One region of the Cryobacterium sp. TMT2-4 genome, then DNA from elsewhere that is predicted to be linked to it. Evidence: predicted binding sites of a transcription regulator. Region 1 holds the regulator's gene; each other region holds the start of a gene.
The links. Region 1 encodes HrcA, which represses chaperone genes, less so after heat shock. Its sites were predicted from a motif close to TTNGCACTCGNNNNNNNCGAGTGCNAA; they were not measured.
Positions count from the first base shown of each region.

Region 2: groES (co-chaperone GroES) is a predicted target of HrcA. The motif match lies at 4,075-4,101, and genes of this name have one in related genera.
Region 3: groL (chaperonin GroEL) is a predicted target of HrcA. The motif match lies at 1,628-1,654, and genes of this name have one in related genera.

Region 1 covers NZ_SOGE01000033.1:41,312-51,514, reverse strand. The annotation lists gene rpsT (30S ribosomal protein S20) at 229-492, opposite strand; gene E3O54_RS11200 (alpha/beta fold hydrolase) at 611-1,357, opposite strand; gene lepA (translation elongation factor 4) at 1,781-3,628, shown strand; gene E3O54_RS11190 (DUF1990 family protein) at 3,633-4,280, shown strand; gene hemW (radical SAM family heme chaperone HemW) at 4,285-5,511, shown strand; gene E3O54_RS11180 (DUF4870 domain-containing protein) at 5,514-5,891, opposite strand; gene E3O54_RS11175 (DUF4870 domain-containing protein) at 5,928-6,374, opposite strand; gene hrcA (heat-inducible transcriptional repressor HrcA) at 6,542-7,579, shown strand; gene dnaJ (molecular chaperone DnaJ) at 7,646-8,764, shown strand; gene E3O54_RS11160 (16S rRNA (uracil(1498)-N(3))-methyltransferase) at 8,771-9,511, shown strand; gene E3O54_RS11155 (HIT domain-containing protein) at 9,534-9,911, shown strand; gene E3O54_RS11150 (PhoH family protein) at 9,961-10,203, shown strand, end outside.
Region 2 covers NZ_SOGE01000031.1:140,261-150,463, reverse strand. The annotation lists gene E3O54_RS10790 (ABC transporter ATP-binding protein) at 1-254, shown strand, start outside; gene E3O54_RS10785 (ABC transporter substrate-binding protein) at 474-1,769, opposite strand; gene E3O54_RS10780 (ABC transporter substrate-binding protein) at 1,895-2,626, opposite strand; gene rarD (EamA family transporter RarD) at 2,673-3,602, opposite strand; gene groES (co-chaperone GroES) at 3,704-4,000, opposite strand; gene E3O54_RS10765 (methyltransferase domain-containing protein) at 4,128-5,327, shown strand; gene E3O54_RS10760 (DUF4190 domain-containing protein) at 5,353-5,763, opposite strand; gene E3O54_RS10755 (DUF4190 domain-containing protein) at 5,783-6,346, opposite strand; gene E3O54_RS10750 (DUF4190 domain-containing protein) at 6,444-6,812, opposite strand; gene tsaD (tRNA (adenosine(37)-N6)-threonylcarbamoyltransferase complex transferase subunit TsaD) at 6,952-8,064, opposite strand; gene rimI (ribosomal protein S18-alanine N-acetyltransferase) at 8,061-8,573, opposite strand; gene tsaB (tRNA (adenosine(37)-N6)-threonylcarbamoyltransferase complex dimerization subunit type 1 TsaB) at 8,573-9,205, opposite strand; gene tsaE (tRNA (adenosine(37)-N6)-threonylcarbamoyltransferase complex ATPase subunit type 1 TsaE) at 9,361-9,882, opposite strand; gene alr (alanine racemase) at 9,882-10,203, opposite strand, start outside.
Region 3 covers NZ_SOGE01000029.1:69,866-80,068, forward strand. The annotation lists gene groL (chaperonin GroEL) at 1-1,583, opposite strand, end outside; gene E3O54_RS08765 (DUF3048 domain-containing protein) at 1,715-2,728, opposite strand; gene E3O54_RS08770 (cold-shock protein) at 2,886-3,089, opposite strand; gene E3O54_RS08775 (LytR C-terminal domain-containing protein) at 3,302-3,880, opposite strand; gene E3O54_RS08780 (DUF3263 domain-containing protein) at 3,943-4,254, opposite strand; gene msrB (peptide-methionine (R)-S-oxide reductase MsrB) at 4,445-4,846, shown strand; gene E3O54_RS08790 (nitroreductase family protein) at 4,850-5,428, shown strand; tRNA gene E3O54_RS08795 (tRNA-Thr) at 5,445-5,517, opposite strand; gene E3O54_RS08800 (thioredoxin domain-containing protein) at 5,591-6,505, opposite strand; gene E3O54_RS08805 (ABC transporter ATP-binding protein) at 6,758-7,855, shown strand; gene E3O54_RS08810 (DUF4032 domain-containing protein) at 7,949-9,277, shown strand; gene rlmB (23S rRNA (guanosine(2251)-2'-O)-methyltransferase RlmB) at 9,403-10,203, opposite strand, start outside.

The DNA of each region.
Region 1 (10,203 bases):
CACGACACGATCAGCGCGGCGAGCGGCAGATAGGCGACGGCTGCCAGGACCGCCGTCAGGGCGATGCTGCTGCGCCTGACCGGGCCCGGCCGTGATGAATTTCAGGTGACCGGTCCCCGACGGTTCGAGCCTCTGCCCGGACACACGAAAGCCCCCGCCGAGATGGCAGGGGCTGTTGTGTACGCCGGTCAGGGCCGGTGAACGATCCTGATCCCGGTCGGGCGCAGACTAGACGAGGGCGTTGACCGACTTCGCGATCGCGGACTTCTTGTTCGCGGCCTGGTTCTGGTGGATGACGCCCTTGCTGACGGCCTTGTCGAGCTTTTTCGAGGCAACGGCGAGGCTGGCAACAGCCTTGTCCTTGTCGCCCGAGGCGATCGCCAGGCGCGTCGCGCGGACAGCGCGCTTGAACTCGCTCTTGACCGACTTGTTGCGCTCCTGGGCCTTTTTGTTGGTGCCGATACGCTTGATCTGCGACTTGATGTTTGCCACGTTTATACGCTTTCGTTAGATTCTTTTTCGGATGGGCCGCTTGGCGGTAGAGGGCGCCGTACGGCAATTATCGTGTGGGGTGGGACCCAACACGCAAGCCAACAGGCAACGATACCAGTTATTCGTTCAGGTCGACAATCGGCCCGGGCCAGTCGATCGCAACCTCCGTGAGGATGCCGCTCAGCACCGCGGCGAAGCGTTCCGGTTGGGCCAGGCTGACGAGGTGCGACGCCCGGGGGACGATCACGAGGCGCCCGTCCCGGCAGGCGGCGAGGAAGCGGCGCTCATGCAGCCGGAACTGATCCAGAGAACCGTTGACCAGCCACACCGGGCCGGGATAGCGAGCCAGGCTGTCCAGCGGGCGGAGGCTGCCGGTGGCGCCGAGCCCGGCATCCATCACCGTCAGCGGCACACCGCCGGCGAGCGTGTCGGCGGCCCCTGCCGATGGGAGGAGCACCCGCACGAGTGTGGTGTGGAGCCACAGTCCCTGGTCGGGCAGTCGGCGGATCAGCCGGGCCAGGCCCCGGTAGGCGTCCAGCAGCCAGCCGGCCGGGAGCGCGCAGCTTCCCGCGGCGACCAGCCCGGCCACCTTCTGCGGGTGGCGCGCGGCGTACTCGATGGCGTAGTAGCCGCCGAGGGAGAGGCCGACCAGCAGCACCCGGCCGCCCAGAGCAGCGACGCCCTCGTCGATGGCGGCCAGGGCGCCCGCCACGGTGAACGTTTCGTCCATGCGGGCGCCGTGCCCCGGCAGATCGATCGCGAGTGCCGGATGCCCGGCCTCGCCCAGCATGGACAGCTGTCGTCGCCACATGGTGCCCGACGTGCGGATCCCGTGCACGAAAAGAACCGGGACGGCGGGTGTCATTCATTCCTCCTGGTGAGCAGCCGCACGAGAGGGTGACGGCGATACCGATGATAGACATCAGGGAGTAGCCGCACCAGATCAGCAGTGACAGCACCCGGTTCGCGTCAATCACTTCTGGCTCTTCCGTGGGTGAGTGCTCGGCCGGGCGCTGCGTCTGTGGCCAACTCAGGACATCCGTCGCACGGGTGGCCGGGCCACCGCGGACCAGTGCGGAACCGGTGCGGATGTCCGGCCTCGCCCGGTCGGATCTCCTGAGATGGCCACACTACCCGCCGAAGAGCCACGGCAGTGGTTCACGGCAGTGGTTCGCGGCAGTGGTTCGCTGCGAGCCGCCGGGTGCGGCCGTTCCCGCGCGCAAGCCTGGAACGATGCGCGGCAACGGCGAAACCGGGACCCAGCCACCTATGGGAGAATTGCAAGACCATGTCACCGAGACCCCTCACGGCGCTTGAACCGGCCGCCACCCCGCCCGAGTTCATCCGCAATTTCTGCATCATCGCCCACATCGACCACGGCAAGTCCACGTTGGCCGACCGGATGCTGCAGATCACCGGCGTCGTCGATGACCGTTCGATGCGCGCCCAATACCTTGACCGGATGGACATCGAGCGCGAGCGCGGCATCACCATCAAAAGCCAGGCCGTTCGTATGCCGTGGGAACTCGACGGGCAGACCTACGCCCTGAACATGATCGACACCCCCGGCCACGTGGACTTCACCTACGAGGTGTCTCGCAGCCTGGCCGCGTGCGAGGGAGCAATCCTCCTCGTCGACGCCGCCCAGGGGATCGAGGCGCAGACCCTCGCCAACCTCTACCTGGCGCTGGAGAACGACCTCACCATCATCCCGGTGCTGAACAAGATCGACCTGCCGGCTGCCGACCCCGACAAGTACGCGAAGGAGCTCGCCAGCCTGATCGGTGGCAGTCCCGACGACGTGCTCCGGGTTTCCGGCAAGACCGGTGTCGGTGTCGCCGAACTCCTCGACCGCGCCACCCGCCTCATCCCGGCTCCGGTCGGCGACCCGGCCGCCCCGGCCCGCGCGATGATCTTCGACTCGGTCTACGACAGCTACCGTGGCGTCGTCACCTATGTGCGCATGATCGACGGCAAGCTGGGCCCGCGCGAGAAGATCCAGATGATGTCGACCCGTGCCACGCACGAGATCCTCGAGATCGGCGTCACCTCGCCCGAGCCCACCACCAGCAAGGGCCTCGGCGTCGGCGAGGTCGGCTACCTGATCACGGGCGTGAAGGATGTGCGCCAGTCGAAGGTCGGCGACACGGTGACCACCGCGCTCCGCCCCGCCACCGTCGCCCTTCCGGGCTACACCGAGCCGAAGCCCATGGTCTTCTCGGGCCTCTACCCGATCGACGGCAGCGACTACCCGGCCCTCCGGGAGGCCCTCGACAAGCTCAAACTCTCCGACGCGTCCCTCGTGTACGAGCCCGAGACATCCGTCGCCCTCGGTTTCGGTTTCCGCTGTGGTTTCCTCGGGCTGCTGCACCTGGAAATCATCACCGAGCGGCTCGACCGGGAGTTCGGCCTCGACCTGATCACCACGGCGCCCAGTGTGATCTACGAGGTCACCACCGACGACAAGAAGTCTGTCACGGTCACCAACCCGAGCGAGTTCCCGAACGGGAAGATCGCCAAGGTCGAGGAGCCGATCGTGAAGGCGGCCATCCTCGCACCCAAGGACTACGTCGGCGTGATCATGGAACTCTGCCAGAGCCGCCGCGGCACCCTGCTCGGCATGGACTACCTCGGCGAGGACCGGGTCGAGATCCGCTACACGATGCCGCTCGGTGAGATCGTGTTCGACTTCTTCGACAATCTCAAGAGCCGCACCGCCGGCTACGGCTCGCTCGACTACGAACCCATCGGCTCTCAGGAGGCCGACCTGGTCAAGGTCGACATCCTGCTGCAGGGCGAACAGGTCGACGCGTTCAGCGCGATTGTGCACCGCGACAAGGCCTACGACTACGGCGTGCTGATGACGGGAAGGCTGCGCAAGCTCATCCCGCGCCAGCAGTTCGACGTGCCCATCCAGGCCGCGATCGGCGCCCGCATCATCGCCCGCGAGTCCATCAGTGCCATCCGCAAGGATGTTCTCGCCAAGTGCTACGGCGGCGACATCTCCCGCAAGCGCAAGCTGCTGGAGAAGCAGAAGGAGGGCAAGAAGCGCATGAAGATGGTCGGCCGGGTCGAGGTTCCCCAGGAGGCGTTCATCGCCGCCCTGTCCGGTGACGAGCCCCCGAAGAAGAAGTAGACGGATGCGCCGCGCCACCTTCACCGATACCGCCGTCACCTACGCGTCCATCGGCGGCACCCTCGCCCCGGACCTGCTCCGGTTCCCACCCAAGGGCTACCGGCCCCTCGAGCGCACCGTGCGCCTTGGCAGCGGTGAGGAGCGCTTCCAGCTGGCCTCGAAGTCGCTGATGACCTGGGGCGTGCAGCGGGGGAGTGGAATGATCGTCACCGACCTGCTGGACGGCACCGGCCAGCAGTACACGGGACTCGTCTTCGACGCCGACGGCCAGGCCGCCCGCGACCAGAAGCCCGAGCCGGACGAGGCCGTCTTCGCCGAGGACGGCACGCCCTACATCGTCAACGGCATGTCCGCGCACCTCACGAGCAAGTTAGGCCCCTTCACCATCGATGCCCCCGTGCGCGTGGTCTACGTGATCGATGAACCCGACCGCCTCGGCTTCGCGTACGGCACCATGGCCGGGCACCCGGCCAGCGGCGAGGAATCGTTCATCGTCGACAGACGCGAGGACGACTCGGTCTGGCTGACCATCCGCGCCTTCTCCCGCCCCGGCAACTGGTTCTACCGGCTGGGCTGGCCGTTCGTGCGGCGGCAACAGGCCAAAATCACCGCTCGGTACCTACGCGCGCTGCATCCGATCGGCGCGGTCTAACCGCATGGGCAGTGCCCTTCCCCTCGGCGACCCCGCACCCAGCGACGGACTGCTGCCGGCCTCGGCCGCCGTGGGAGCAGCCCAGCGCGATTTCGGCGTCTACCTGCATGTGCCGTTCTGCCGGGTCCGCTGCGGCTACTGCGACTTCAACACCTATACCGCCACCGAGTTGCGGGGCGCAAGCCAGCATGACTATGCCGGCCAGGCGATCACCGAGGTCCAGTCGGCTGGCCGGATCCTGACTCAGTCGGGCGTGCCGGCCCGCCAGGCGGCGACCGTCTTCTTCGGCGGCGGCACCCCCACCCTGCTCCCGGCCGACGACCTGGTGCGGATGCTGGAGGCCGTGCGCTCCACCTGGGGGATCGCACCCGGCGCCGAGGTGACCACCGAGGCGAACCCCGACTCCGTCGACGCCGCCTACCTCGGCCGCCTCGCCGAGTCCGGCTTCACCCGGGTATCCTTCGGCATGCAGTCCGCGGTACCGAGCGTGCTGGCCACCCTCGAGCGCACCCACGACCCCGAGCGGGTGCCGCTTGTGGTGCAGTGGGCGCGCGAGGCCGGCCTCGACGTGTCCCTCGACCTGATCTACGGCACACCGGGGGAGACCCTCGTCGATTGGCGCACCAGCCTCGAGCACGCCATCCGGCAGGCTCCCACCCACGTCAGCGCCTACTCGCTTATCGTCGAGGAGGGCACCAAGCTGGCCCGCCAGATCAAGCGCGGCGAACTGGCCCCTGTCGATGACGACGTTCAGGCCGAGTTCTATGAGCTGGCCGACGACCTACTATCCTCGGCAGGCTACGGCTGGTATGAGGTCAGCAACTGGGCGACGGATGACGCGCACCGCTCGCGCCACAACCTCGCCTACTGGCGCAGCCAGGACTGGTGGGGTGTGGGGCCCGGAGCCCACAGCCACATCGGTGGGGTGCGCTGGTGGAACGTCAAGCATCCGTCGGCCTACGGCGATCGGATTCGCGCCGGCGACTCACCGGCTGCCGGGCGGGAGACCCTCGATGCGGCCACTCAGGAGGTGGAGCGGGTGCTCTTGCTCACCCGAATCCGCGAGGGTATCCCCATCGACTCGCTCAGCCCGCTCAGGCGCCACGAGGTGGCGGGACTCATCGCCGACGAACTCATCGACGCGAAAGCAGCCCTCTTCGGTTCGATCGAACTGACCCTCAGAGGACGCCTCCTGGCGGATGCCGTCGTGCGCCGCCTGCTCGCCGACTGAACTCAGTTCACGAACTTGATCGACAGCGGATACGTGTAGTACTCGCCCCGGTTTGCGGCCAAGGCGGCCATGATGCCGAACACGACCATCAGAACGAAGGCAGCCAGGAGAACGAGGTAGCCGACGAGGATGATCGTCAGGACGCCGCCGACCGCGTAGGCGATCAGGAGCGTGAGCTGGAAGTTCAGTGCGGTCGCGGTGTGTGCCCGGATGAACGGGCCGCGGTCCTTGAGCACGATGTAGCCGATCAGGGCCGGCACGAAATAGAACAGAATGCCGCCGACGTGCACGAGGGTGGCCCACAGTTTTTCGTCGGCCGGGTTCATCGGGGTGGGAGCCTGGTTCGGGTTGGCGGGCGGTGGTGGGGTGGAATTGGTCATTGGTGCTCCTTCTGAAGAAAAACCGAGTGCGCCGGGCTACTTGATCAGGCGCAGGGCGAACGGGTACCGGTAGTGGTTGCCGTCCTTCGCCTGGAGGTAGCCGAGCACCGAGAAGACAACACCGAGGATGTACAGCACCCAGGCGAGACCGCCGATGACGCCGCCGATGCCGAATGTGAGGAAGCCGATGACCGTTGCAAAAAAGTTGATCGCGAAGTAGCCGATCAGAAGCGTGATCTGAAAGTTGAGCGCTTCCTTCGCCTCGACGCTGGTCAGAGGTCCGCGGTCTTTGAAGAGCAGCCACAGCACCAGGGACGGCACGAACATGAGGATCCCGCCCAGATGTGCGAGGGACGCCCATTGGCGGTCATCCGCCTCCGTCAGGGGTGCCGACGGTCCCGGGGCGGCAGGCTGGTAGGGCGGTTGCGGCGGCCGTTGGCCCTGGTACGGATCATCGGATCCGGGACCAGTGAAATTACTCATGATCATGCCTTTCAGTGCACCGGGGAAGAGGTGCTACATGCCTAAGTTACTGCGCCCCAACATTGGGGAGCAATGGGTAAGCCCAGCCGGTCGCGGTATGATTGGCAGTCACATACCGCGAGTGCCAATCGATGCTGCACTCGCGACGCTGGGAGGAGGCGAGCGCCATGGTGTCCGATCGCAGTCTCGAAGTCCTGCGTGTGATCGTTCAGGACTATGTAGCCTCCCGCGAACCCGTCGGTTCCAAATCTATCGTCGACCGGCATTCCTTCGGGGTCTCGGCGGCCACGATCCGCAACGACATGGCCCTGCTCGAAGAGGAAGAGTTGATCGCGGCTCCGCACACCTCGTCGGGCCGCATCCCCACCGATAAGGGCTACCGCCTGTTCGTCGACCATCTCGCCGATCTGCGCCCGCTCTCGGCGGCGCAGCGCCAAGCCATCGAGACGTTCCTCGGTCAGTCGGCCGACCTTGACGAGGTGCTGGCCCGCAGCGTGCGGCTGCTCTCGCAGCTCACCCATCAGGTCGCCCTGGTGCAGTATCCGTCGCTGTCCCGCGCGAAGGTGCGCCACATCGAACTGGTGCCCCTGTCCGAGACTCGCCTCCTGTCGGTTCTGATCACGGATGCCGGACGGGTCGAGCAACGCGTCGTCGACCTGCCCCGGCCTCTGGCTGAACCCGTTCTGATCGAACTGCGCACCCGGTTGAATTCTGCTCTGGTCGGGCTGGGCATGAGCGAGGCCGCCAGCACCCTTACCGGCAGCTCTCTCACCGCCGGCTCCGGCCTCGGCCCGCTCGAGCAGCAGGAGGCGGTGGATCTGATCACCGGCACCCTGCGGGACCAGGTCGGCGCGAACAGGCAGGACCGGCTCGTGATGGCCGGCGCCGCCAACCTCGTGCGCACCGAGGAAGACTTCACCGGCAGCATTTTCCCGGTGCTCGAGGCCATCGAGGAACAGGTCGTGCTTCTGCGGCTGTTCGGCGAGATGGCCTCTGACCAGCACGGCGTGTCCGTCAGTATCGGCCGGGAGAATGCCCCGTTCGGTCTGGCCGAGACATCCGTGCTCACCAGCGGCTACTCCTCGCAGGGCGGCAACCTGGCGCGCCTCGGCGTACTCGGCCCCACTCGGATGGACTACTCGAACAACATGGCGGCCGTCCGTGCGGTCGCCCGCTACCTTTCACGCCTTCTCGGCGAGAATTGACCAGTTCCCCTCGGCCCAGAAGCCGGCGGAACACCACATTTCAGAACAGACCTAGGAGAGCCAGCTTTGGCTGACCATTACGAAGTACTCGGCGTTGCCCGCGACGCCTCGACCGACGAGATCAAGAAGGCCTACCGCAGGCTGGCCCGGCAGCTGCACCCCGACGTGAACCCGGGCGCGGATGCATCCGAGCGCTTCAAATCCGTCACGCACGCCTACGACGTGCTCAGCGACGTCAAGCAACGCGACAACTACGACCGTGGCGGCAACGGCCGCTCGGGCGGCGGCGGAGGCGCCGGTTTCGACGGCAACTTCGGCAACTTCGGCGACATTTTCGAGACCTTCTTCGGCGGCGGGGGATCCAGCCGCGGGCCTCGGTCGCGCCGAGAGCGCGGCCAGGATGCCCTGATCCGGGTCGACCTCGACCTCGATGAGATCATCTTCGGCACGCACCGGGAGCTCGAGGTCGACACGGCCATCATGTGCGCGACCTGCAGCGGCACGTGCTGCCAGCCGGGCACCGCGCCCGTCACCTGCGACATCTGCCACGGCACCGGCACCATCCAGCGCGCCGTGCGGTCGCTGCTCGGCAATGTCATGACGAGCAGCCCCTGCGGTTCCTGCCGCGGCTACGGCACGATCATCGCCACTCCCTGCGTCACCTGCCAGGGCCAGGGCCGCGTGCGAGCGCGTCGCACGGTCCCCGTCGACATCCCGGCGGGGGTCGACACGGGCCTGCGCCTGCAGATGCCCGGCAGCGGCGAGGCCGGTCCGGCCGGCGGTCCCAACGGCGACCTCTACCTTGAGATGAAGGTGCGCCACCACGACGTGTTCAGCCGTGACGGCGACGACCTGCTCTGCACCCTCGAGGTGCCGATGACGGATGCCATCCTCGGCAGATCCGCGACCGTCAAGGCGCTCGACGGCGACATCGAGGTCGAGCTCAGGCCGGGCACGCAGAGCGCCGAGATCATCACGGTCAAGGACCGCGGCGTAACCCGTCTGCGCGGGAACGGACGCGGCGACCTGAAGGTCGGCGTGCACGTGGTCACACCGACCCGTCTCGACCACAAGGAGCGGGAGCTGATCGAGGCCTTTGCGGCCCGCCACAAGGCGCCGGTTCCTGCCCTCAGCGCCTTTCAGCAGGGACTTTTCGCCAAGCTGCGCGATCGGTTTCGCGGCTAGGCGTCGATGGCACACTTCTTCATCGATGAGGCGCTCCACGCCGCCGATTGCGTGCCGGGGGCGGTCGTCGGCATCGGCGGCGCCGAGGCCCGGCACGCGGTCACCGTCAGCCGGGTGCGCCCGGGCGAGCGCCTGCAGATCGGGAACGGGGCCGGGCTCATGCTCGCCGCCACCGTCGTTGACGCAGATGCGAGGCTGCTGACCCTGCGCGTCGAGACGGTGACCGTGACCGCGCTGCTGACGCCGCGCATCCGTCTGGTCCAGGCTCTCGCCAAGGGAGACCGGGACGAATTGGCTGTGCAGGCGGCCACGGAGCTCGGCATCGACGGGGTGATCCCGTGGGCCGCATCCCGCTCCGTGACGCGCTGGGAGGGAGCCAAAATCAAGAAGGGCCGGGATCGCTGGTCCAGCATTGTGCGCGAGGCCTCGAAACAGTCGATTCGCGCGTGGCTGCCCACGGTCGGGGAACCGGCGAGCACCAAAATGCTGGCCGAGCTGGCCGGCACTACCCGGATGCTGCTGCTGGAGCCCACCGCGAGCGAACGGCTGACCTCGCAGGCGGCGCCGACCGACGACCGGGATATCCTGCTCGTCGTCGGACCCGAGGGCGGCATCTCCCCGGCCGAGCTGACCCTGCTCGAGCAGGCAGGCGCCACCCGGGTGCGCCTGGGCGACAATGTGCTGCGCACCTCCACCGCCGGCCCGGCCGCCCTCTCCATCCTGAACGTGACGCTCGGCCGCTGGTAGCGCGTGAGCTTAAGATAGAGACATGTCTTCCACCGGCCAAGAACCGTCCATCTTCACTCGCATCGCCGCGCGCGAGGTCCCGGCGACCATCGTCGCCGAAACCGAACGGATCATCGCCTTCACCGACATCGCCCCGCAGGCGCCCGTGCATGTCGTCATCACGCCGAAAACATCCGAGTACAGCAACGTGGTCGAGCTCGCGGCCGGAGACCCCGGGCTGCTGACCGAACTCATCGAGGTGGCGGATGCTGTGGCGGCCCGGCTGTCCAACGGCCAGTTCCGGCTCGTGTTCAATACCGGCGCCAGCGTCGGGCAGACCGTTTTCCACGTCCACGCTCACCTGCTCGCTCCGCAGGCCGCCGGCGGAACCCTCGGGGAGGGAACGCTTGGTTTCCGGTGAGCCCGGGCCGGGCCAGGCCGAGGTGCACATCACGGTCGACGGCATTGCCATGGTGCGCCTGCTCGGCGCCGACGACCGTCTGCTCGCCGCCGTCGAGAAGGAACACCCCGGCGTCAGCGTGCACGTGCGCGGCAACGAGGTCACCCTGATCGGTGAGACCGAGCACGTCGAGGCGGCGCGTCGCCTGATCGAGGAGCTCCTGCTCATGGTGCGCGGCGGGCGTGACCTCGCCGAGTCCGAGGTGAGCACCTCCTCACGGATGCTCGACACGGACATCTCCACGAGCCCTTCC
Region 2 (10,203 bases), on a different contig from region 1:
TGCTGCTCGACGAGCCGAGCGCAGGCCTCTCCCCCGTGCGCCAGGACGAGGCGTTCCTGCGTGTCAAGGAGATCAACAAGGCCGGCGTGACCACGATCATGGTGGAGCAGAATGCGCGCCGGTGCCTGCAGATCTGCGACCGCGGTTACGTGCTCGACCAGGGCCGTGACGCCTACACGGGCACCGGCCGCGAGCTGCTGAACGATCCCAAGGTGATCGGCCTCTACCTCGGCACCCTCGGCCAGGACGACTAGCCGGAGCCGCCAGCACCGACTGCACGCCCCGCACGACGAAGCGGCGCCCGAGATCTTCGGGCGCCGCTTCCGTGTGTCCGGTGCTCCGTGTCCGGTGACGCCGATCGTGTCCGGGAGAGGGGCGTCACCGGGTGACGGCCGTCACCGGGCGCACGAAGAAGGGCCCCGACCGAAGTCGGGGCCCTTCCAGATCGAATGCCGGTCAGCGACGAATCGTGACTAGTTGATGCGCTTGTACGTGTTGTCTTCGAGGTACTCGTAGACGCCGATGGTTGCCTCGGTCGGGTCGCCGTTCTCATCGAACGTGACCGGGCCGGAGAAGCCCTCGTAGTCGACCTGGTCGCCGGCCGCGAGGGCTTTAGCCGCCGCGGTGAAGTCGGAGACCGTGGTGCCGTCGCCGGTTCCCCCAGAGACCTGGCGGAGGTGCTTGGAGATGGCCTCACCTGAGACGTCGTTGGCCGCGTAGGCGGCCAGCGCGACGAGCATGACGGCGTCGTAAGATTCTGCCGCGTAGCTGAAGTCGGTCAGGGTGGGGTCGATCTCCTTGAGACGATCGGTGAAGTCGCCGAGGGTTCCTACGTCGAGGCCGGGCAGCGTGCCCTTGGCACCGGTGATGATGCCGGCGTCGAAGTCCTTGCTGTAGTCGGACAGGTTGCCGTCCACGAAGTACAGGTTGCCACCGGGGAAGCCGGAGCCGACCAGTGCGGGGGTGATGACCTTGGCCTGGTCGAACGTGATCAGGGCAATCGCGTCGGGGTTGGCGGCGGTCACTTCGGAGATCTGAGCGGCGAAGTTGGAGTCACCCTCGTTGAACAGGGACGTGGCGACAACCTCGCCGCCCGCAGCCTCGAAGGCGGTCGTCGTGGACTCGGCCAGGCCGGTGCCGTAAGAGTCGTTGAGCACGATCAGGCCGAGGGTGCTGTTGCCGTCGTCGGCGATCTGGGTGCCCAGGACTTCACCCTGCAGCAGGTCGGACGGGGCGGTGCGCCAGTAGAGGTCCTTGTCGGCGTACTTCGTGAAGTCCGCCGAGGTGTTGGCCGGGGAGAACTGCACGACGCCCGCGCCGGTGATCTGGTCGATCACGGTCTTGGAGACGCCGGAGGATGCCGCGCCGATGATGGCGGAAACCTTCTGCGAGAGAAGGTCGGTCACCGAACCGGTCGCGGTGTCCGTCGTGGTGTCGCCGGAGTCACGGAAGATGGCCTCAACGGTCAATCCGAGGTTCGCGTCGTTGATGTCCTTGACGGCCAGGGCGACGCCGGCTTCTTCGGGCGGGCCGAGGAAGGCCAGGGCGCCACTCTGGGGAAGGATGGTGCCGACCTTCAGGGTCAGGTCACGGTCGCCGGCCGTGATGGCCTGGGCGTCTCCGCTCGCGGCGGGGGCTTCCGATGCAGCCGGCTCAGTGGTGTTGCTGCTGCAGCCGGTGAGCAGAAGTGCACTGACGCCGACCAAGGCGACTCCAGTGACGACTGCCCGAACTGAGCGGGAGGCCGAGGCCTTCGCGAATACGCTCATGTTGCTCCTTGGGACTAGGAATGAGAAATGACAGCGGTCGATTGACTGCCGTTCTGTCACATTATTGACAGGAATCGCGCGAAACAAGGCAACCGGGTTACATCCGTGTAACGCAGACCAAATCGTTACGATCGGCGGCCGGTGACGCCCTGATAAGCGATCTGTTGCGCATCGGCCAGCGCGGCCGCACATTCTCCCCAGGATGCGCAGGCGAACGCCCCGGTACTGACCTGGTCGAGAGCGGGCCTGATCGACGCCGCACCGTCGTCTCCGGCCCGTGCTGCGGCCAGGGCGCTCAAGACGACTCCGTCATAGGCTTCACCGCCGCCGGCAGTGTCGACCAGCCCTGGATCGAGGGTGCGCAGGCGCGCTGCGAAGCCGTCACTGGCGGCCAGCGGCGTGCCTCCGTTCGCGAAGTCGCCGAGCCACAGCAGTACCACCGGCGCCGCCGCGACGGCGGCCGCCAGATCGCCCGGCATCGGAACGGTGGCGTCCCACAGCACGACGTCGACGCCACGAGCCAACAAGTCGGTCAGCGACGTCGCCGGGTCGACGGCGGAGTCGCGGTGGATGATCTCGATCGGAGCCCCGAGAATTCGGCCCTGCTCGGTGATCTCCCGGGCGGCCAGTTCGGAGCCGGCCACCTGTGCCGCACCACTGGCCGCCGCCGGGCCCGTCATGGGGAACAGAGTTCCGAGGCGCACGGTCCCGTCACCGGACGGAGCCACCACGACGGACGCGGCGGCAGCGGGCTCGACTGAGGGCGGCGCGACCTCAGCCCTACATCCGGACAGCAGGAGCACGCAGGCCAGCGCCCCGACGAGGATGACGGGCAGGGAAGTCGACGCAGTGCGCATCCGGTGTCCTTTCACATACGAGGTGCGTCCCCGAGCGTAGCGGGGCTCAGACCGGTTCAAGGGACGCACGCCGGGGCGCGCGTCCGGTGAGGACCATGTCGGTCGTGAGAACGACCAGCGCCACCCAGACCAGTGCGAAACCGACCCAGCGCTCGGGCGGCATGGGCTCGAGCAGCACGAAGACGCCGACCAGGAACTGCAGGATCGGAGCGAAGTACTGGATCAGACCCATGTATGTCAGAGGCAGGCGCCGGGCCGCGGCGGCGAAGAACAACAGCGGCACAGCGGTCACAACACCTGCTGCCAGCAGCCCCACGGTATGCCAGATGGACACGCTTCCGAAGGTGAGACCGGAGACAGAGGCCACCACGATCAGCTGCACCACGGCGATGGGTGCGAGCCAGACCGTTTCGAGGGTGAGTCCGGCGACGGCATCGACGTCGCGGCCGACCCTTTTCTTGATCAATCCGTAGAATCCGAACGAGAACGCGAGGATGAGCGACACCCACGGCAGCGAGCCGTAGCCGACGGTGAGCACGACGACGGCCCCGAGGCTGATTCCCACGGCCACCCACTGCAGCAGGCGCAGCCTCTCGCGCAGCAGAATGACGCCGAGGAACACGGTCACGATCGGGTTGATGAAGTAGCCGAGGGCTGCCTCGACCACGTGGCCGCTGAGGGCGGCGAAGACGTAGGTCTGCCAGTTGACGAAGATCAGCAGGCCGGCCAGACCCATGGTGAACACGATGCGAGGCCTCCGCAGCAGCGCGAGGAAGGACTTCCACTTGCGCGTGACCGTGATCAGCAGTGCGCAGAACACCAGGGAGAAGAGAACCCGCCAGGCCACGATCTCGAAGGCACCACTGGGCGCGAGGAGTAGAAAGTAGAGCGGCAGCGTGCCCCAGAGGGCGTAGGCGAGGACCGCGTAGATCAGTCCCTTGCTCTGCTCCGACCGCGCCGGGCGGGCCGCGCGGATTTTCCCGGGTGGAAGAGCGTCTTGCGCCACAGCGGACCTTTCTTAACGACGAATCCCGGATGGCCAGGGCCATCCGGGATTCTACCGTTGCGTGGGTGTGGCTAGCGAACGACGACTGCGAGCACGTCGCGGGCCGACAGGACGAGGAGGTCCTCACCACCGAACTTGACTTCGGTTCCACCGTACTTGGAGTAGATCACCTTGTCGCCGACGGCGACGTCGAGTGGAATGCGGTTGCCGTTGTCGTCAATGCGGCCGGGGCCGACTGCGACAACTTCGCCCTCCTGGGGCTTTTCCTTGGCGGTGTCAGGAATGACCAGACCTGATGCGGTGGTCTGCTCTGCGTCGACCTGCTTGATGACGATGCGATCCTCGAGCGGCTTGATGGAGACCGACACGGTTGACCTCTTTCTTAGCTAAGACATAGTTAGCAGACTCACAGCGAGAGTGCCAAGACGAGTTTAGGGCGCATCTGGCACTCACGCAACGTGAGTGCCAGATGCGTCGTGTTGATAGGTTTACACGATGGAACGCTCAGAGCTCGTCGAGCTGTTATCGCCGGGCGGTTTGCGCCTGCTGGACTCGTTGCCGCCGTACGACGCGGCCGCCGACGTCGTGCGGGTGGTGAGCGAACTGCGCAAGGCCGGACACAGCCCCGAGCTGGTCACCGCGGTGCTCAGCCAGTCCCGGCTCCGAGCCAGGGCCGTGCCCAAGTTCGGCGAGTTCGCCGGCCGCATGCTGTTTACGGAGGCCGGCCTCGAGCAGGCCACCCGGCTGCGGGTGGCGGCGCTGCACGCCGGCCGCTTCGCGGGCGCGTCCCTGAACCGGGTCGTCGACCTCGGCTGCGGCATCGGAGGCGACGCCATGGCCCTGGCCGCCATGGACCTCACGGTGACGGGGGTGGACGCCGACGAGGTGACCGCGACCGTCGCCAGCTACAACCTGGCTCCGTTCGAGAACGCGAGCGTTCTGCACTCGTCCGCGGAAGACGTCGACCTGGCCGGCTTCGACGCCGCCTGGCTCGACCCGGCCCGGCGCACCGCCGGGCACTCCAACACCTCGCGCCTGACCCGGCCGGAGGACTACTCCCCGCACCTCGATTTTGTCTTCGGTCTCAGTGAGCGGATGCCCGTCGGCGTCAAGCTCGGGCCGGGCCACGACCGCGAGCTGATCCCCGCGGAAGCCGAGTCGCAGTGGGTCTCCGTGGACGGCAAGCTCGTGGAGATGGGGCTGTGGTTCGGAGCACTGGCGCGCGCCGGCATCCGTCGCTCCGCCCTGCTGCTCGGCCGGACCGGGATCCACGAACTGACCGCGCCCCACGACAGCACGGATGCCCCGGTGGGAGTGCTGGGCGACTACCTGTACGAGCCGGACGGCGCGATCATCCGTGCCCGTCTGATCGGGGACCTGGCCCGGTCGCTCGACGCGTCGATGCTGAGCGAGGGGATCGCGTATTTCACCTCCGAGACCCTGCAACGCACGCCCTTCGCCACCGCATTCCGGGTGCTCGAGGTGCTGCCGGTCGACGAGAAGAAGCTGCGGCTGGGCCTACAAGAACGCCGCATCGGCACTCTCGAGATCAAGAAACGCGGCGTGGACGTCGACCCGGCCACCCTGCGCACCCGACTGAAGCTCAAGGGCCCCGAGTCGGCGACGCTCGTGCTCACCCGGGCCGCCGGCCACCGGGTGGCTCTGCTGGTGGAGCGGATTCCGCCACTCGACTGAGGCCAGCGGCGAAGGACAGCATGGCTCAGCCGGGCACGACCGTCAGCACCTGTGTGACGATCGACACCCACCCGACCGCGAGGACCAGCCCGGCCAGCCCGGTCCACAGCCCGTAGGCCCACGCGGTGCCGGCACGGCGCTCGGTCACGCGGGCCATCACGGCCAGCACGACCGCGGCCAGGGAGAGCGCCGCACCCCAGACGCCGAAGACCGCGATCAGCAGCCCCAGCAGCCCGAAGACGAGCGATGCGATGGACAGCCCGCCCTGGCCTGCCTGCGCGGTCAGCTCGCTGTCGGTGTAGACGTACGGCACCCATTCGGTAGGGGCTGTGATGGTCGACGCGTAGTCCAGCTCCCCCGGAGCGGGCGCCGGAGGCCGGGTGAGGTCGACCCGGAAGTCATCGTTGCGGGACCAGTCCCGTTCCTCCCCAACCATCCCCGCTGCTATCTTCCGCTCAGTACGACGAGTTGGGGATGGTGGCGAAGAAGACAGACCAGATCACGATACTGACCAGTGCCAGACCGACGCCGATGAACCCCGTGATCAGCCCGGTCAGCCAGAAGCCCCTCGCCTGCGGCTCCTTCGACTTACCGAGGAAGCCCAGGACGACCGCGGCGGCGGGGATGAACAGTCCGAGGATGCCACCCACAATCGGGAGGAACACGATCGGCGAGCCGAGCACGCCGATAACGCCGGCGACCAGCGCCAAGATGCTGAAAATCGGCTGCTTCGCGGCGACCGCACCGAAGGGCGACGAATACGCGTCGCCATGGGCAGGCGCCTGGGTCATCGCCGGGGTGCCGTAGCCGGGCGGCGGGGTCGCGGCGCCGTAGGCGGGCGGGACGGAGGCCGACGGGGTCGGGCCGTTGTACGCCGGCGGGGCGGCGGACGCCCCCTGCTCGTCGCGCGGGATATCGGGGACCTGCGGCACGTCAGGCACCTCCGGCACGCCGGGCACCTGGGGCACGTCAGGCACGCGGGGCACGTCAGAGTTGCTGGGGTTGTTGGAATCGCTCATGCGAATTCATTCCTTTCCGGACAACGGGGTGGCGTCGCTAATTGCATATCGGGTCACGGGTCATCGACGCGCAGGGTTTCTGCCCGTGGCCACCGGGTCAGTAGGTATTGAGCAGGGTCGGGTCGTTCGCGATCGCGATCATCAACGGGATCAGCAGGACGACGGCCAGGAGCTGAGCCGCCAGGCCGGCGTAGCCGACAATGAGGCCGGCAATCGCGAGTCCCCGTCCCTTTTCTCCGGTCTTCCCGATCTGGCTCAGACCGATGTGGCCGGTGATGATGCCGACCAGGGAGATCCCGAGCACCGAGGTCACGAGCGACACAATGGACAGCACGTTGTACTTCTCGGATGGGCCCTGCGGCGCGTAGGGCTGAGGGTAGCCCGGCTGGGCGTAGGCCGGAGCGGCCTGCGCCGCCGGCGGCTGGAACATGGGCGGGTTAACCGGCGGCTCGTTGGGATCGGTCATGTCGATTGCTCCTTCGGGAATGGTGCATCTGGGCTGCCAATCTGGCTCCCAGCCGGACAAGGTGTTGATCGCACGAACAAACGTCGCCTGCCGAAGCTAGAATACCCGTCCGGTGGCGAAATACCGGTGGGAGGGGGTTTCAGACCTGGATCTCGGAGACCGGAAGGGTGGAGTCCGCCCCGAACTCCAGTGACGAAGGCGCATGCCCGGCCATGATCAGCTGCGCCCCGAGGGCGGCGATCATGGCGCCGTTGTCGGTGCAGAGCGATAGAGGCGGGATGCGCAGGGCGATGCCGGCGGCATCCGTGCGCTCCTGGGCCACCTGACGCAGCCGGGCGTTGGCGATCACGCCGCCCCCGAGCAGGAGCCTCGGCACACCGAGGTCGACGCAGGCCGCGACTGACTTGGTCAGGAGGATGTCGACGACCGCCTCTCGGAAACTGGCGGCCACGTCGGCCAGCGGCACCGACTCATCCGCGTCGCGTCTCTGCTCGACCCAGCGCGCGACCGAGGTCTTGAGCCCGGAGAACGAGAAGTCGTACCGGTGTTTCGCCATGTCCTTGGTCTGGCTGAGACCGCGGGGGAAACGGATGGCCGCGGGATTGCCTTCCCGCGCGGCCCGGTCGATCTGGGGTCCGCCCGGGTAGGGCAGGCCGAGCAGGCGGGCCACCTTGTCGAAGGCCTCGCCGGCCGCGTCGTCGATGGTCTCGCCGAGCAGTTCGACGTCGGAGACCAGATCGCGCACCAGCAGCAGTGAGGTGTGACCGCCGCTGACGAGAAGCGCAACGGTGGGGTATTCCAGCGGCTTCGTGGAGTCGTCTGCGCCGAGTCGAAGCACATCGGCCCCGACGTGACCGACGAGGTGGTTGACCGCGTAGATCGGTTTGCCGAGCGAGATGGCTAGTGCCTTGGCCGCGCCGACCCCGACCATGAGCGCGCCGGCCAGACCGGGGCCGCAGGTCACGGCCACCGCATCGATGTCCTCCAAACGGATGCCGGCCTCCAGCGCGGCCGCCCGGATCGCCGGAACGAGCTCCTCAAGGTGTGCGCGCGCGGCCACCTCCGGCACGACTCCGCCGTAGCGGGCGTGTTCGTCCATCGACGACGCGATCGTGTTGGAGAGCAGGGTGGTTCCGCGCACGATTCCGATTCCGGTCTCGTCGCAGGAGGTCTCGATGCCGAGCACGAGCGGGTTGGCGCGGTTCTGCGCGGTCATCGCGTTCAGGGTGGTCTGCGCGTTCAGGGCGGTCATTCGGTGGCCTCCAGTGCGGCCTCTGCCGGTGTCATCTGCATCTCGGCGTCAGGCACGTGCAGTCGCATCACGATCGCGTCGACGTTGTCGGGCTGGTAGTAGCCAGGGCGGATGCCCAACTCCTCGAAGCCGAGTCGGCGGTAGAGTTCCTGGGCCGGCGGGTTGTCGGCGCGCACCTCGAGGAACACCTCGCGCACGCCCCGCTTCCGGGCCTCGGCGATCAGGCTGAGCATCAGGGTTCGGCCGAGGCCGTGGCCGCGGGTCTCTTGGGTGACCGCGATGGTCTGAATGTCGCCCTCGCGCGCTCCCTGCAGGGCCTGCAGCCCGGCGTAGCCCTCGATCCGGTCGGGCTCATCGGGGGGGAAGGCCACCAGGTAGTAGCAGTTCGGGTTGACCACGTCCTGGGCCATCGCCTCGGCGGACCACGCGTCGTTGACGAAGATACGGGTCTCGAGCGCCATGATGGCGTCCACATCGGCGGCTCGGGCGCGCCGCAGCTGCCACATCATCAACTCACCCGTTTCGGGCCGTTGGACACGGTGACATCCGGCGAGCGCAGGTAGAGCGCCGTGTCGGCGGCGAACGGGCGCTGGTGGGCCCACATCAGCTCGGCAACCTGCCCCAGCTCCCCGGCGGACACGGCGACCGCGTCGAAGCGGGGCACCTCAGCGTGCGCCCAGCCGGGCTCCCGCAGCACGGCTGGCTGGGCCACACCAGGACCGTCGACCCGGATCGGGAGACCCACGGCATCCGCCCCGCTATACACGGACCAGTTCACCTCGCGGCGACGGGCGTCGGTGACGACGACGAGCGAGCCGGTGTGGCCGGCCTGGTAGCGGCCGAAGGCGAGCGCATCGTGGCTGACGACGGGCACGAAGGGCACCCCGGCGCCCAGCGCGAAGACCCGCGCGGCGGCGATGCCCACACGGAGACCGGTGAAGGGGCCGGGACCCATGCCGCCGACCACCGCGGAGAGGCCGCTGATCGGCACGGCCGCGTCGCTGAGGCAGTCGGCGATCAGGCGGCCGACCACCTCGGCGTGGCGCATAGTGTCGTCGGTGGCGTGTTCGGCGATGACGCCTCGGGCGAGATCCACGACCGCGACGCTCGTTCCGGCGGAAGTATCGATGGCGAGAAGCACCTCACCAGCCTATTCGCTGTGTTCGATGCGCTGTGCCGCTAATGCGCTGTGCCGCCGACGGGCTGTGCTGCCGATCCTGCTCCGCCAAGCCTGCTCGTCGGCCGCCCTGAACGAATTCGACGGAGATTTTGGGCTCTGGAGCCGGATCGGGCCCACTATGGGCCTGTAGGAGCAAAATCTCCGTCGAATTCGTTCGGCCAGCGGGGGCCGTGCGGGGTGACCGTGACCGTGCGCGGCTCGTCGAGGTCGAGCACCTCGGCCTCGTCGGCGACGACGGATGCGGCCGCCTGCGAGGCCCCGACGGGCCGTTCGATCTCGATATCGAGCCAGGAGTCGGCGATACCGTTGAGCATCCCGCGACCCCACTCGACCACGACGATCGACCGAACGAAATCGATGTCGAGGTCATCCAGCTCGAGGGCGCTTCCGAGCCGGTAGGCGTCGACGTGCACGAGCGGGGGTCCGCCGATCGTGCTGGGGTGGGTGCGGGCCAGCACGAAGGTGGGGCTGGTGACCGAGCCGCGCACCTGCAGACCCTCCCCCAGGCCGCGGGTGAAGGTCGTCTTTCCGGCGCCGAGGGGCCCGGTCAGCACGATCAGGTCGCCGGCCTGCAGCAGCCCCGCGACCGTGCGGCCGAACTCGTGCATGCTGTCGGCGTCGGGGATGACGGCGCGCATCAGCGCGAACCGCCGCCGGGCCGAACGCCGCCGCCGGGCCGCGTGCCGCCCGCCGCGCCGTCGACCGCGTTCCGGTAGCTGCGGGTAACCCGGCGGCCGATCCGGGTAACGATCTCGTAGTTGATGGTGCCGGCGGCGTCGGCCCAGTCGGTCGCGCTCGGCACACCGGTCTCCGGGTTGCCGAACAGTACGACCTCGTCGCCGACCGTCACGCGTTCCTGGCCGATGCTGACGACGAACTGATCCATCGCGATGCGCCCGACCAGCGGATGCGAGTGTCCAGAGATGTCGACCCACGCGGTTCCGGAGGCCTGGCGGGGC
Region 3 (10,203 bases), on a different contig from region 1:
GCAGCGTTCTTCTCCGGCTTGTCGGCGACTACGGCCTCGGTGGTGAGGAACAGTCCGGCGATCGACGCTGCGTTCAGCAGCGCGGAACGGGTGACCTTCACCGGGTCATTGATTCCGGCGGCGAGCATGTCGACGTACTCACCGGTCGCGGCGTTGAGGCCCCAACCGATCGGCAGGTTGCGAACCTTGTCGGCGACAACGCCCGGCTCCATGCCGGCGTTGAGGGCGATCTGCTTGAGTGGAGCGTCGATGGCAACCTTGACGATGTTCGCTCCCGTTGCCTCGTCGCCGACCAGCTCGAGCTTCTCGAACGCGGTCTTGCCGGCCTGGATCAGCGCAACGCCACCACCGGCGACGATGCCCTCTTCGACGGCAGCCTTCGCGTTGCGGACGGCATCCTCGATGCGGTGCTTGCGCTCCTTGAGCTCAACCTCCGTCGCGGCGCCGGCCTTGATGACTGCGACTCCGCCGGCGAGCTTGGCGAGACGCTCCTGGAGCTTCTCGCGGTCGTAGTCACTGTCGGTGTTTTCGATCTCGCTGCGGATCTGCTGGACACGTCCGGCGATGGCTTCGGGGTCTCCGGCGCCTTCGACGATGGTGGTCTCGTCCTTGGTGATGACGATCTTGCGCGCGTTGCCGAGGAGGTCAAGCGTGACGTTCTCGAGCTTGAGACCGACCTCTTCGCTGATGACCTGTCCACCGGTGAGGATGGCGATGTCCTGCAGCTGGGCCTTGCGACGGTCGCCGAAGCCGGGAGCCTTGACGGCGACCGACTTGAAGATTCCGCGGATCTTGTTCACCACGAGCGTGGCCAAGGCCTCGCCGTCGACGTCCTCGGCGATGATGAGGAGCTGCTTGCCGGTCTGGATGACCTTGTCCACGATGGGGAGCAGGTCCTTGATGTTGGAGACCTTGGAGTTGACGATCAGGATGTAGGGGTCTTCGAAGACCGCTTCCTGACGGTCGGGGTCGGTCACGAAGTAGGCGGACAGGAAGCCCTTGTCGAAGCGCATGCCCTCGGTGAGCTCGAGCTCGGTGCCGAGAGTGTTCGACTCCTCGACGGTGACAACACCCTCCTTGCCGACCTTGTCGATGGCCTCGGCGATGATGGCGCCGATTTCGGCGTCACCGGCGGAGATGGAAGCGGTGGCCGCGATCTCTTCCTTGGTCTCGACCTCTTTGGCGTTGGCGATGAGCTCAGCGATCACGGCGGCCGTGGCCTTCTCGATGCCACGCTTGAGGCTGATCGGGTCTGCTCCGGCCGCGACGTTGCGCAGGCCTTCACGAACGAGCGCCTGAGCCAGGACGGTGGCGGTGGTGGTTCCGTCGCCCGCGACGTCATCGGTCTTCTTGGCGACCTCCTTGACGAGCTCGGCACCGATCTTCTCGTACGGGTCGTCGAGTTCGATCTCCTTGGCGATGGACACGCCATCGTTGGTGATCGTGGGAGCGCCCCACTTCTTTTCCAGCACCACGTTACGTCCGCGCGGGCCGAGGGTGACCTTGACAGTGTCAGCGAGGATGTTCAGGCCACGCTCAAGGCCGCGACGGGCCTCTTCGTTGAAAGCAATGATCTTTGCCATATGTGTTTCTCGTCCCTCCCGGACGTTACCAAAACGGTGATGGGTTGGCACTCAAACAGAGAGAGTGCCAAGTAGATTCTGGCACTCTGGGGTCGAGAGTGCAAGTGAACGGCAAGGTGCCGCGGCCGCGGCTACGGCACCAGCACAACCGTGCCTCGGTCCGACGGCACCAGCTCGATCCAGGTGTTACCGGCGGCGAGACGAATCGTCACGCCGAAGTCATCGACGAGACGGATGGGGGCGGTCTGGTCGGCCTTGGACCAGACCGCATGCACGGACTTGCCGCCGGCCGACACCCAGGCTTCCCCCGAACCGATCATTGTCGTCGTGGGAACATCTCCGTAGGTGCCGTCGATCGCGACCCGCAGGACCAGGACGTTGGTCGCCCGCAGCTGCGCACCGGTGGCGTCGAGGTCAGGTGAGCCCTCCTGCGAGCGCAGGTAGGCAGCACCGGCCGCATCCCACGTCCAGCCGGGCCAACGGGCGGTGGAGAAGGTGGAGTTGATCGCCGCGACGGGCGCGCCGTCGACGGCCGCGGACGATCCCTGCACGGTCGCGGAGTAGGCAAATTGCTGGTTCGGCGGCGGCACGGTGGCGTTCCGCGCGACGAGCGCTGAGGCCTGGAGGATGACGTTGTGCGGGGCTTCCCGGTCATCCGAACGCGCGAAGAGGCCGGTGTCGTCGGTATCGAAAGCGGCGCTGACGACATCCGTCGCGTCCATCAGGTCGATGAATTTCTGTTGGCCGCCGGAATAAGCCGCGATTCCGCCGAAGGGCGCGATGATGTCCGGGTCCATGGGTCGGATCGATCGCACCGGCCCGACGAGTTCAGGCACGTCGGAATGCCAGACCGCGACATAACGGGTCAGCCCGCCCTCGACCAGTTCTTCGAAGACGATGTCGGCGCGCTCGAGAGAGAGCTGCGGCCTGGCCGCTTCGTGGTTGTCGATCTTCACCGAGAGGGCAGGGTTCTGGAGGCTCCCGGCCGGCACACTCGTGCCACGCAATGGGGCGACCGCCGGGTCTGCGGCCGACTCGAAGGTGGAGTTCCAGGGCGTGCTGGTCGAGCTTGCCGGCGGCTTCGGCGCGTCACTGGCGCATGCGGAGACCAGCAGAAGGGGCGGCAGAAGGACGACCCCGAGCATCCGGATGGACCGGATTCTCGGTGCCGCACTTCGTCGCTGCGCTTGAACCACTATTTTCGTTGTCACGCCCCAAACCCTAACGCGGCTGCACTGCCGCGCACACATGCCTGGGAGCGACCCGACCCTGCGGTCGACCGCTGGAACATCCCCCGCTGGATCAGATCGGACGAACCGCTTCTGCCTGGGGCCCCTTTGCTCCTGTACCCAGTTCGAAGATGACGTGCTGTCCCTCTTCCAGAACCTTGTAGCCGTGCATGTCGATGGCCGAGTAGTGGACGAAGACGTCCTGGCCACCTCCATCGACGGTGATGAAGCCGAAACCCTTTTCAGCGTTGAACCATTTGACGGTTCCGTTCGCCATGTATAACTCCTTGTTGCTGTGAATTCGTCGACACGCGCCCGCTGGCCGTACCGGGCCTGGCGCAAGGATTGCGTCCATTGCATTCGACCGATGGAATACGTCTCCTGCGAGAACGCCCGGACAAACAAAATGAGGGACCAACGCCCAATTTACGGAAGCTCCGGAAGAACGAAAGGGGGTTGACGCGCGAGCGCCGGACGTATAGGCGACGGCTATTCGGCCGGCTCGTAGTCGGCGCCGACAACAACGGTCAGGTCCGCTGCGGAATCGGCGTAATCGCTTGAAAGCAGCACCTCCGAGCCGGGCAGTGACTCCGCGACTCCGCGGGCCGCTCCCTCCAGGGCCGCGTCGGCGTAGTAAACCGTCGTCGTCTGCACATCCTCCGTGCTCGCGTTGTCCAGCTCTTCGATCGTCCAGCCCTCCGCCTCGAGGAGATCGCCAACGGACCGGGCGATCCCCTCGCCGGCGGTCCCGTTCAAAACGGTCACGGTCGAGTCAGGGTCCACGGTCGCAGCCGGCGTCGGAACCGGCGCCGGAGTGTCACTCGGAGTGGCGCTCGGCTCGGCCGTGCTGTCAGCAGTCGTCGCCGTGCCCGGCAACTCGAAGTTCAGGTTGTTGTTCAGGACGGCCAGGCCGACGACTCCGATTCCGACCAGCAGCACGGTTGCGCCAAGAGACCACCACACTGCGACCCAGCCGCGCCCTTTCTTGCCGGGCGCGCGGTGGGCCCCCACCCGCTCCAGGAAGTGCGGGAAGTGGTCGAAGCGGTCTTTAGCGTAGGAATTCGGCATCGTGAGGCTGGTCAGATCCTTTGTAGTGGTGATGAGACACGGGAAGGGTGCAGGTCAGGGAGTCAATCGGTGGACTGTAGCGACCGGCGGCCCCTTGCCTGCGACCGGGCGTCGCGCAGCCGCTGCAGGCGTTTCACCAGCATCGGGTCGTGGGCCAGGGCCAGCGGCGAGTCGATCACAACCCCCAGTAGTTGATAGTACCGGGCGGCCGAGAGGCCGAACTCGGCCCGGATAGCCTGTTCCTTGGCGCCGGCATGCTTCCACCACTGCCGCTCGAAGGCGAGGATCAACCGGTCGCGCGCGGACAAGCCTGCCGGCGAGGAGGACTCCGAGGCAGGCTCCGCGGGAGTCGACGAGCCGGGAGCTCCGTCCACGTGCCACCTCCCTCGATCTCTGCAATCCTAATTGTCGACGCCTGCGTACTCGCTGGGCCGTTGGCCGTGCTGTCCAAGGTGGAAAATCCTGCCGGGCTCCTGATCGAGGAATACCACCGCGGTCTGGCGAGTTTAGTGTTGATACGGACAGATTTCGGCCTCTCCGGGGTCGAGCAGGAAGGAACGGAACATGGACTACGAGGTCGAGAAGTCGGATGCGCAGTGGCGCGCGGAGCTGAGCCCCGAGCAGTACGCCGTACTGCGCGGCGCCGCCACCGAGCGGGCGTGGGCCGGCGAGCTCCTCGATGAGGGCCGCTCCGGGATTTACACCTGCGGGGCTTGCAATGCCGAGCTGTTCAAAAGCGGCACGAAGTTCGACTCCGGTTGCGGCTGGCCGAGCTTCTACGAATCGGTGCGTCCCGAGGCCGTTGAACTCCTCGAAGACCGCACCCTCGGCGTTGTGCGCACCGAGGTGCGCTGTGCGAAGTGCGGCTCGCACCTGGGCCACGTTTTCGACGACGGATTCGGAACGCCCACCGGCGACCGGTACTGCATGAACTCCATCTCGCTCAATTTCAAGCCGGTCGAGTAAGCGTTGCCCGACCTCCTTGATACGGTCAATCACCGACGCTCCCACTCCAAGGTCACCGGACAGGCACCGAGCCATGCGGAACTGCTGCCTTTGGTGGCTGTCGCGGCCCGTGTCGCCGACCATGGCGCTCTGCGTCCGTGGCGGCTGATCGAGTTGCGCGGTGACGCCCGGCGCCGCCTGGGCGAGGCCATGGTCGAGGCCGCCGGGCTGAACGGCGCCGAAGCCGCCAGGCTGGCCGCTAAGCCGCTGCGCGCCGAACTTCTGATCGCCGTGGTCGCGAGCCGTCGCGAAAGCGACACGGTGGCGGTCTGGGAACAGGACGCCGTCGCGGCCGGTGTCGCCCACATGCTGAGCCTTCTCCTCGCCGCCCAGGGCTGGGGCGTCATGTGGCGTTCCGGCGCCCTGGCCCGCACGCAGCCGGTGAACGAAACCCACGGCCTCGCGGCCTCGGAAGAATTGCTCGGCTGGCTGTACGTCGGGGGCATTCCGGCCGATGCAAAACCGGGCGTGCGCTCGCCGATCGATCCGACGGATTTTCTCAGCGCCCTCGAGGAAACCGTCACCGAGAGAACCACGATCTGAAGCGATGAGAGAACAGGGCCGGCCACGGGACTTGAACCCGTAACCCCCACTTTACAAGAGTGGTGCGCTACCAATTGCGCCAGGCCGGCATGAGGCGATTGACGCCTTGACTAATCATCCTAAATGACGAACCCGTGCTGTGCCGCCATCGAAGCGGGGCGACTACCCTGCCGGTGCCGGCTCGGGGGTCGGCGTCGAGGTGGAGTAGGTCGCGCCGGCCGCCTGTAGCACGAAGGCCGCGAACTCCCTCGGGTCGTCGAGTGCGCCGACGTACTGCTTTCCGTTGACGAGCACGGTGGGTGTGCCGGTGATGGCCTCGACCTCGGTGTTCGGCAACGGACCGGACAGAGCCCGGTCGGTGGATGCGATGACCCACGATTTGAAGGTCGTATCGTCAATGCACGCGTTGATCTGCGACACCCGGTCGCTCACGCCGGCGTCCTTCACGAGGCCCTTGATGGCCGCGTCGTCGTGACCGGCAGTGCCCTCCTTGGGCTGTTCCTGGAACAGGATGGCGTTGAAGTCGTAGAAGTTTGCGGGGGCGTAATTGGCCACACATGCGGCGGCGTTCGCAGCCCGAAGCGAGTATTTCGTGCCGGAGGACTTGTGGGTCAGGATCGAAACCGGGTGGATCTCCACGGTCGCGGCACCCGACGTGACCCATTGGCTGATCTGGTCACTGTTGGCGGCATCGAACTCGCTGCAGAACGGGCAGAGGTAGTCGGCGTAGACGCGAATGTCGGCGACCGTGCCGGTCGCATCCGGCTTGGACGGTATCGGCTTGGCCTCGGGCTGGAGCGCGGAGGTCGTGACCGGGGTCATCCCCTCGGAGATCAGCACGCCGTCACTGGCCATGTTCGCCGGACCGGGGCCGACCGGGGGAATCGAGTTGATGATGACCACGACGATGACCGCGGCAATGGCGACGCCGGCGACGGCGATTCCGCTGCGCAAGGCGACCCGGTAACGGCGGTCCTTCTTCTTCTGCTCCTCGCGGATCCGCTTGGCCTTGGTGCGCACCGCGTCACGTCGCTGATTCTTAGAGGGACGGCTGTCGCCCGATCCGCCAATAGTCATGAATGCTCGCTCCGAGTAGTTAGTGCAGAGGCAAGCCATTTGCGAATGCCTCCCAAATAGTAGGTCCCCTTTCTGGGAAACGTCCAGACGGGGCCTGTAGGCGGGCTCCGCCGCAGAATTCCCGCCGTCGCCGCGATCCCCCGACATGACATACTTAGAAAGTTGACCTGTGGCACATGACGTGTGGCAGGCGTAGTAACCCATCACAACGGATCGTCCGGCACGTACCTGCCGGTGAAGGAGTAATCAACCATGGCTTCAGTCACGTTCGACAAGGCGACCCGCCTGTATCCGGGTTCCTCTATTCCCGCCGTTGACAAGCTCGACCTGTCGGTTGCCGACGGCGAGTTTCTCGTGCTGGTCGGCCCGTCCGGCTGCGGCAAGTCCACGTCCCTGCGCATGCTCGCCGGCCTTGAAGAAGTCAACGACGGCAACATCTTCATCGGTGAGCGCAACGTGACGGATGTCCCGCCAAAAGACCGCGACATCGCCATGGTCTTCCAGAACTACGCTCTGTACCCCCACATGACGGTCGCCGAGAACATGGGCTTCGCGCTCAAGATCGCCGGCGTCAACAAGGATGAGCGCGCCGCCCGCGTTCTCGAGGCCGCCAAGCTGCTCGACCTCGAGCCGTACCTGAGCCGCAAGCCGAAAGCACTCTCCGGTGGCCAGCGTCAGCGCGTCGCCATGGGCCGTGCGATCGTGCGTCAGCCCCAGGTGTTCCTGATGGACGAGCCTCTGTCGAACCTCGACGCCAAGCTGCGCGTGCAGACCCGCACCCAGATCGCTTCGCTCCAGCGCCGCCTCGGCGTCACGACGGTCTACGTGACCCACGACCAGACCGAAGCCCTCACCATGGGCGATCGCATCGCGGTCCTCAAGGATGGCGTGCTCCAGCAGGTCGGCACGCCTCGCGACCTGTATTCGAAGCCGAACAACGTCTTCGTTGCCGGCTTCATCGGCAGCCCGGCCATGAACCTGTTCCTGGCCGACACCGTCGACGGTGGCGTCAAATTCGGCACCGCAACGATCCCCGTGCCCCGCGAGACCCTGGCCGGCTCCACCGGCAAGAAGGTCACGATCGGCGTTCGCCCCGAGGACATCCACCTGTCCACCACGCATGGCGAGGGCCTCGAAGTTGCCGTCGACCTGGTCGAGGAGCTCGGCGCCGACGGTTACCTCTACGGTCACTCCACGGTCGAGGGCAAGCGCACCGATATCGTCGCTCGCGTCGATGGCCGTTCGCACTCGTCCGCCGGCGACACCGTTTACCTCACCCCGACGCCGCACCACATGCACGTTTTCGACGCCGAGACCGGCCTGCGCCTCGGTGGAGCAGTCGCCGACTAGGCACCCGCTCCTCAACGAACGGCCGGATGGAGCATGCTCCGTTCGGCCGTTTTGTCGTTCCCCGACTGCGGAGCACACCGGTAAACTCGACGGATGAGCGGTTCACTCAACATCACATCGGCCACTGCCGATCCAGCCCTACTTGACCTTCCCTGGCACCTCCCGCTGGATGCCTGGCCGAACGAGAACATCGCAGCCCTGCCCAAAGGCATCTCCCGCCACCTTGTGCGCTTCGCTCATTTGAGCGGTCGTGTCGTCGCCATCAAGGAGACCACCAGCGAGATGGCCAAGCGCGAGTACGAGATGCTCCGTACCCTGCAGGGCCTGGAAATTCCCTGCGTCGAGCCGCTCGCCGTGATCACGAACCGCACCGATGACGACGCCGAGCCGCTGAATTCGGTGCTCGTCACCCGGCACCTCAAGTTCTCGCTCCCCTACCGCGCGCTCTACTCGCAGACCCTGCGGCCCGACACCGCCACCCGGCTGGTCGACGCCCTGGCCCTGCTGCTGGTACGCGTGCACATGGCCGGCCTCTTCTGGGGTGATGTGTCGTTGTCCAACACCCTCTTCCGCCGTGACGCCGGCGCGTTCGCCGCCTACCTGGTCGACGCCGAGACCGGGCAGCTATATCCAGGCGGGCTCTCCAACGGCCAGCGCGAGAACGACCTGGAGATCGCGCGCGTCAACATCGCCGGTGAGCTCATGGACCTCGAGGCCGGCGGTCGAGCGGCCGACGAGCTGGATCCCATTCGGGTCAGCAATGGGATCGTGGCCGCCTACCGGCTGCTCTGGAAAGAGCTCACCGGGTCGGAATCCTTCTCCAGCTCCGAACGCTGGCGCATCACGGAACGCGTCGAACGCCTCAACGACCTCGGGTTCGACATCGAGGAACTGGCCATCAAGACGGACAACACGGGTACGACCGTGCGCATCCAGCCGAAGGTCGTCGACGCCGGCCACCACCAGCGGCGCCTGCTGCGGCTGACCGGGCTCGACGCCGAGGAGAACCAGGCCCGGCGCTTGCTCAACGACCTCGACTCCTACCGGGTCTCCTACGGCGACCCGGAGGCCGACGAGGAGATGCTGGCGCACGAGTGGCTGGTGCGCGTCTTCGAACCCGTCATCCGGGCCATTCCCCGCGATCTCAAGGGCAAGCTGGAACCGGCCGAGGTCTTCCACCAGCTGCTCGACCACCGCTGGTTCATGGCCCAGAACCAGTCCAGGGACATCCCGCTGGCCGAAGCCGTCACCTCCTACGTCAAGGACGTGCTCCGGCACCGCCGCGACGAGGCCACCGTGATCGAGCCGGCCACCGGCGAGATCACGATCCCGATCGACGTGACCGACGATGAGACCGCCGCACTGGCGGACGCGGCCGAGTCGGCCGCCGACGACGCGGCCGACTGGCGCCTCAAGGTCTGATCCGGCCGGCGCTCCGCCTGGTCCGTGTACCCAGCCGAACCGTGAGAAAAGGCCGCCGATTGTGGGATTAAGGGGCTTTTCTCGCGGTTCGGCCTGCCTGGCGGGCGCCCGGCCGGCGGGTCGGGTTAAGAGGCTGCGGAGGCGGCTGCCGCCGTCGCGGCGGCTGCCTGCTTCGCGACCTTGGCGGCCTTGGCAGCCGCGCGCAGTCGGGAGACCTCGTACAGTGTCACGCCGGCCGCAATCCCCGCGTTGAGGGATTCGGTCGAGGCGCTGATCGGGATCGACACAATCGCGTCGCAGGTCTCGGTGACGAGGCGGGACAGCCCCTTGCCCTCGCTGCCGACCACGATCACGATGGGGCGCTCGGCGAAACCGATGCCGAGCTCGGGCAGCTGGGTGTCGCCATCACCGGCGAGGCCGATGACGAGCACGCCGCGCTCCTTGAGCGCCTTGAGCGACTGGGTCAGGTTGGTGGCCATGGCGACGGGAAGTCGGGCAGCGGCGCCGGCCGACGTCTTCCACGCCGACGCGGTCACGCCGACGGACCGACGCTGCGGCACGATCACGCCATGTCCGCCGAACGCGGCCGTCGAGCGGATGATGGCGCCGAGGTTGCGGGGGTCGGTGATGCCGTCGAGGGCGACGAAGAGCGGCTTGTGGCCGCGGCTGATCGTCAGTTCCAGCAGCTCGAGGGGCTGGGCGTACTCGTAGGACGGCACCTTGAGCGCGAGACCCTGGTGCACCGAGTCCCGGCCGGCCAGGCGGTCGAGCTCCGGGCGCATGACCTCGAGGACGGGGATGCCGCGGGTCGTCGCGAGGGTGAGGACCTCCTTCACCCGTTCATCCATTTCGATGCGCGTGGCGATGTACAGGGCCGTGGCGGGGATCTTCGCCCGCAGCGCTTCCAGTACGGAGTTGCGCCCGGT